Regions from separate parts of the Psychrobacillus sp. FSL K6-2843 genome, predicted to be linked through region 1. Evidence: riboswitches for the same ligand, from Rfam matches in the RefSeq annotation. Region 1 holds a riboswitch; the other holds the start of a gene.
What was found. Region 1 has a riboswitch for thiamine pyrophosphate ahead of tenA (thiaminase II). Riboswitches for the same ligand answer to the same signal wherever they lie in the genome.
Positions count from the first base shown of each region.

Region 2: linked by a shared signal. The riboswitch ahead of MKY94_RS01275 (YkoF family thiamine/hydroxymethylpyrimidine-binding protein) and the one ahead of tenA (thiaminase II) in region 1 are both predicted to bind thiamine pyrophosphate.

Region 1 covers NZ_CP152021.1:3,361,205-3,364,625, reverse strand. The annotation lists gene rlmD (23S rRNA (uracil(1939)-C(5))-methyltransferase RlmD) at 18-1,379, shown strand; TPP riboswitch at 1,582-1,679, shown strand; TPP riboswitch at 1,739-1,836, shown strand; gene tenA (thiaminase II) at 1,910-2,599, shown strand; gene thiM (hydroxyethylthiazole kinase) at 2,640-3,323, shown strand; gene thiD (bifunctional hydroxymethylpyrimidine kinase/phosphomethylpyrimidine kinase) at 3,320-3,421, shown strand, end outside.
Region 2 covers NZ_CP152021.1:243,404-246,824, forward strand. The annotation lists gene MKY94_RS01265 (ABC transporter ATP-binding protein) at 1-754, opposite strand, end outside; gene MKY94_RS01270 (ECF transporter S component) at 747-1,328, opposite strand; gene MKY94_RS01275 (YkoF family thiamine/hydroxymethylpyrimidine-binding protein) at 1,321-1,911, opposite strand; TPP riboswitch at 1,988-2,095, opposite strand; gene MKY94_RS01280 (D-glycerate dehydrogenase) at 2,251-3,210, shown strand.

The DNA.
Region 1 (3,421 bases):
AAGAACGGAGATTTAAAGTGAACACACCAGTAAAAAAGAATGATCAGTTAGCGGTTTATATAGAGGATTTGACACATGATGGATCTGGCGTTGCTAAGGTCGACGGCTATCCACTATTCATACATGGTGGTCTGCCAGATGAAAAAGCGGAAGTACGTGTTTTAAAAACATTAAAGAACTATGGCTTTGCCAAATTATTAAATATTGTAGAGCCCTCCCCATTTCGTGTAGAAGCTCCATGTCCGGTATTTTATGAATGTGGCGGCTGTCAGCTCCAGCATATCAATTATGAAGGTCAGTTAAAATGGAAAGAAAATATGGTTCGAAATGTTATGCAACGATTAGGTAAGATTGATGCGCCAGTATTACCTGTAAAAGGAATGGACAACCCTTGGGAATATCGTAATAAATCTCAAATTCCATTTGGTTTAGCGGATGGAAAGGTGATTGCAGGGTTCTATCAGGCGAAGTCTCACAGAATTGCAGACACTCCAACTTGTTTGATCCAATCGGATGAAGCTGATCGATTGATGAGAGCATTCAAGGAAAAGGCATTAGAGCTAGATTTAGTCCCTTACAATGAAGACACAAAAAAAGGTCAGCTGCGTCACTTAGTAGTCCGTAAAGGCAGAGCAACTGGCGAAGTGATGGTCGTTTTAGTAACAAAGCATCCTAAGCTTTCAAAGAAGGAAGCAATTATTGAACTTATTAGAGAAGCAGAACCAAAAGTCACCTCGATTATGCAAAATGTCAATTCAAGAAATACGAACGTTATCTTTGGAGACGAAACAAACCTATTGTGGGGGAAACCAACGATTGAGGATTTAATCGGAGATGTCCGATTTGAAATATCTGCTCGTTCCTTTTATCAGGTAAACCCAGAGCAGACAGAAGTATTATATAAACAGGCACTCGATTATGCTCAGCTTTCAGGTGACGAGACAGTGATTGACGCTTATTGCGGAATTGGTACAATCTCTTTGTTCCTAGCACAAAGAGCGAAGCAAGTGTTGGGTGTAGAAATTGTCCCTCAAGCGATTGAGGATGCAAAAAGAAACGCAGAGCTAAATGGCTTCACTAACACATACTTTGAAGCTGGCCCAGCAGAGGAAGTCATTCCACGGTGGTACAAGGAAGGAAAAAATGCAGATGTTCTAGTAGTGGATCCTCCGAGAAAAGGCTGCGACGAAGCACTTCTGACGACAATCATAGAGCAACGCCCAAAACGTGTAGTTTATGTCTCATGTAACCCAGCAACACTTGCACGTGATCTTCGCATTTTAGAAGATGGAGGCTATAAGACACAGGAAATTCAACCAGTGGACATGTTCCCGCAGACGACACATTGCGAAGCTGTCGCTTGGCTGGAACTAGCATAAGTTTTCACAAACGAATTCTGATTTTGGAATTCGTTTTTTTTATTTTTCTCTTACCTAAATTAAGCCTGGAAGAAGCTCCTACTTATGATATAAATTCAATACATCTACTAGGGTCTTTGATTCATTTTTAAATTCGTACTTGAAACGTCGTGATTATTATCTTGTTTGCCGTGGTGCTTTCAGTTAAACTTAGTGTAATTAAATGAATTTGCAGGGGGACACGTTTGTGTTGAGAAGGTAAAACCTGACCCTTAGAACCTGGCTGTTAATACGGACGTAGGGAGCAAAGTACACGATGATCAATATGTACTTACTTAAGCTCCGCGTATTATTTACGTGGAGCTTTTCTTTTGCAAATACTTTAATTGCGGGGGGACACATTGTGTTGAGAAGGTTAAAACCTGACCCTTAGAACCTGACAGTTAACACTGGCGTAGGGAGCAATCATGGGTGTAGTCTACACTTTTTGGGCGTCTCTATTAGAGGCGCCTTTTTTGCACTTACGTCCACCAATTAAGGAGGACAAAAAAATGGAGTTTTGTGAAAAAGTTAGACAGGAGACGCAATTTTATTGGGAGGCTAGTTTTAACCATCCGTTTGTGCAAGGTATTGCTGATGGTAGTTTACCACTCGAAAAGTTCAAGTTTTATATGCTACAGGATGCGTATTATTTAAAGCATTACACAAAAGTCTTAGCTTTAGCAGCTGCAAAGGCAACAAATGATGAGGACATTCAGTACTTTTTAAACAGTGCGAGATTTATTCATGAAGCAGAGCTTGAGCTTCACCGTACAACTTTTCAAGACTTAAATGTAACGGCCGAAGAAATTGAAAATTTTGAGGTGGCACCAGCTACTTATAATTATGTGAGTCATATGTACAATGCAGTACATAATGGCGATGTAACAGAAGCATTTGCTGCTATATTACCTTGCCCTTGGCTCTATCAAGAAATTGGGCAACAGCTTAAGTATGCTCGTCCGAATATACCGCTGTATGCGCAATGGATTGCATTATATGCATCTGACGAAATGCTTCAATCGATCAATAAGCAAAAGTCGATGTTAAATCGTTTTGCGAAGGAACAGCCCATGAAACAAAAGGTTTTAAAGGCACATTTTGAAAAAAGCTGTTATTACGAGTGGATGTTTTGGGAAATGCCATGGACGATGCAAAATTGGACAAAAGGGGTGTATATGAATGAGCCTACAAAAAATTAATCTACAAAAACCTTTAGTGCATTGTATCACCAACTATGTCGTGGCCAATTTTACAGCAAATGGCTTACTAGCAATAGGAGCTTCACCTGTGATGGCCGATGCGGTTAAAGAAGCGGCGGAAATGGCATCAAAATCGAATGCGCTTTTATTAAATATCGGCACATTAAATGAACAGACAATAAAATCAATGCTTCTAGCAGGAAACAGTGCGAATGTGAAGAACATTCCTATAGTTTTTGATCCCGTCGGTGCAGGGGCAACGAATTTTCGATTAGAAACAACGATGGAAATATTACAACAACTTAAAATTAATCTAATTCGGTGTAATGTCGGAGAACTCGCGGCTATTGCAGGTGTTACCTGGCAAGCAAAAGGCGTCGATAGTGGCGTGGGTGAACTTGATGTAGCTGAGACGGCCATGCATGTTGCAAACAAATATAACTGTCTTGTGATTGTGACAGGTGAGCAAGATGTGATTACAGATGGTATCAGAATAGAATGGATCGTAGGTGGTCATGAAAAGGTAACGAAAATGACAGGAAGTGGCTGTCTATTAAGTGCCCTTTGTGCAGCAGAGCTCGCAAGCTGTGAAAATGAATTCGAAGATCTTGCGAATCTACTTCGTGATTATAAACAAGCAAGCTCAAATGCGTATTCAACGATTGGGACATTCCATATGAATTTTCTAAATCAACTTGAATATTTAGCGGAGGGACACCAATGATTACATTAACGATAGCGGGTTCAGATAGTGGAGGCGGAGCAGGCATTCAGGCAGATATTAAAACGTTTCAAGAGCTTGGTGTATTTGGTACAAGTGTT
Region 2 (3,421 bases), 1.0 Mb from region 1:
AAAAATGCTTTGTACTAATATTTTCCACATGCAGAGACTTTTCTGCTTGAACCATGCTCTTCCTTTTGGTATAGCTTTCATACGGAATTCTATCTTCCTTTAACTTAATTGTTCGATGAAAGAAGTTGTCCCATAGGTCGAGTCTATGCTCAATCGCTAAGATGGTTATACTCGATTTTTGCTGAAGTAAGTCCAACCATTCAATATATTGTTTTGCGGTATACGGGTCCAGATGGGTGATAGGCTCATCTAACAATAATATTTCTGGCTCCATAATCATTGCACAAGCAGTGGCAACCCTTTGCTTCATACCTCCAGAAAGCGATTGAATGATGGAATGTCGATAATCCGTTAACCTAGTTAACTCCAATACTTCAGAAATCTTCGTCTCCATTTCTTCCCGTGCGACGAGTAAATTCTCTAAAGTAAAAGCAAGCTCTTCCTCTACAGTTGGCATACAAAATTGTGCATCGGGATCTTGAAATACTGTTGCGATACGATGATTGACCTCGCCAGGTCGATAGGAATCATTTTCTTTACCAAAAAGTTCTATTCTACCGGACACTATGCCATCGCAATTTTCTGGATAGAGACGATTGCACAAATAAAGTAAAGTGCTCTTTCCACAGCCGCTTGGTCCGGTTATGACGACACGCTCTCCTTTTTCGATAGACATAGAAAAGTTTGATAGAACAGCAGTATCCTTGTCTGGATAAGAAAAGGTGACATCTTCAAAATGGATAACTTTAGGCACGAATATCACCTTTTTTTGAACGCGAAATAGCATATCCTCTTAACGAACCAGTGGCAAGCAAGCCGTCAGCTACAGCTTTTCCACCTAAACCAGCAATGAGAGTTCCACTAAAAATACGAACAACTAGCATGAAAACTACATATCCAGTGGTATAAACGGCAAATCCTCCTAAGAAATAGCCATACACAAAGCTAAAAACTGCGGATCCTGCTCCCGCAAGCATTAAAACCCAAAGGTCAAACCGTTTGTAACGTGTAGCGGCGAATACAGCCTCGGCACCTAGACCTTGTATGACACCAGAAAGGATAAGACGTGGCCCGACGGCATTACCTAAAAGTACCTCTATTGCTGCTGCGATAGTTTCCGAGATAACCGCCGCCCCAGGTTTCCGAATGATGTACATACAGATAATTGAAACGATAAACCAAACACCAAAAATCCACTCATATGCGATTGGTCCGACGAAGCCAGACCAAATGTTTCCTACATGAAGGAAGAGTAAATAAACAATCCCAAACACTACTGCAAAGACCGACATTAAAACAATTTCTTTTAGCTTCCATGATTTAAGCATGGAGGTCATCTCCGTGAGAAGGGCTATTAATGCTCATCGATAAAGTCATCACTAAATGCTTGTGCTCTTCTGATCTAGCTCTGCTGAAGGCTGCCTCATAATAAGCAAACACGTCATGGATATCCCCATGAATCCCGCTAGCATAATGCATAGATTCATTGAATACACCCTTCACTTTAGCGTGCTCAATCTCTCTGTAGATCACATCCATATAGTTAGGATTGTTCATAGGGTATAAAGCAAATTGAGAAGAAACATATTGGTTTGTTTCATCCTTATTTGTCACTTTATCTCCCTTGTCTAAATAAACGTCAGCAGTGGTGTCGCCGGGACAACCCGCTGAAAATGTTCCAGAAAGAGCTACATGTACCCCTGTTTTGGCAGCATTCAGAGTAATAGATTTTGCCACATTAAATACATGAACTTGTTTTCCTCTGATAACGGTTGAGACATCATCCGTATGCATCCACACATTGGATACATCTGTATTCTGTAGTGCACCTTTAATAATACTTACAAATTCATTGCTCATCGGATGTAGGGAAAAACGAAACCCTACAATTGGACTTAAACCACATTCCATCCTAAAAACCTCCCTCAATTTTTTCATAAAAAAAAGCTACATCCGTGAAGATGCAGCCACTAACCCTTATGAAAAAAGGAAAGTCACCGCACTTCCTCACGCAGGTATTATCCTGATCGAGTAATAAGGGATCGGAGCTAAAAAGCTCTCATCACAGCCAAAGTGGGCACCCCTAGTGCAGAAACGGTATGTAGTTTTACAGTTGTGTATAAATTTACACAATTTGTTTTCTTTATGTGCCCACAGTATAGCGTATAAAAATATAATTGTAAATATGGTTGAATTCTTTTCTCTAATCGTCCATGCTTAAATTATCAGAAAACATAAGGAGGAAACTAAATGGACAAAATTTTTATTACTCGAAAATTACCGGAGGAAATTGTACAGCCATTAAGAGAAAAATTTGAGGTGAATATGTGGCACAGCGAGGAAACTCCAATGGATTATGAAGATATAAAAAAGGAAGCAAAGGACGTCCATGCCCTGTGGACTGTTCTCTCTGATAAAGTGGACCGGGAACTTATAGAAAGTCTACCGAATTTAAAAATTATCAGTAATCTAGCGGTTGGCTTCAATAATATTGATGTGGAAGCAGCGAAAGAAAAAGGGGTGATGGTAACAAATACTCCTGGTGTATTAACTGAGACAACTGCAGACCTAACCTTTGCGTTGTTATTGGCTACTGCTCGTCGTATTACCGAAGCAGAACAGGATATTCGTGCAGGTAAATGGAAATCATGGACACCGATGCAGCTGACGGGAATGGACGTTTTTGGAGCTACGTTAGGAATCATAGGCATGGGAAGAATCGGTGAAGCGGTAGCAAGACGTGCGAAGGGTTTTAATATGAAAGTCTTATATCATAATAGAACAAGAAAATTAGAGGCAGAGCAACAAAATAACTTTACATATGTGGAGCTAGAAACATTATTGCAAGAATCTGATTTTGTTGTAATATTGACGCCTCTAACTCCAGAAACTAAAAGGATGATTGGAAAAAAAGAGTTAGGATTGATGAAGGAAACCTCTGCTCTTATTAATGTTGCACGTGGCGGAATCGTAGATGAGCAATCCCTTTATGATGCCCTCCTAAATAAAAGAATATGGGCCGCTGGACTAGATGTTTTTGAGACGGAGCCTGTTCCTTTAGATCATCCACTCTTAACCTTGCCTAATGTTACAGTCCTCCCCCATATAGGCAGTGCAAGTATTCATACGAGACTTGCTATGATGCAAATAAATGCTAAAGCAATTGAAAATGTTTTAGAGGGACAAGAACCTGACAATCGAGTTGTTTAAAGGAAAAAAATTATAATCTAGGCTGCCATGAATCCAGTATTCATGGCATTTTTTATGAGGTAAGAAAGGTGTAAGTATGCGACGGGGATGGCTTATCGCTCACCCAACAGAAAGTGTCCACCTGAAATCAAGCTTACTATCCTATGTCCTAATCTAGTAGAAAGCAAGTGAGCATGCACTTTTCAATTAAAACTATACAAAAGCACTATCT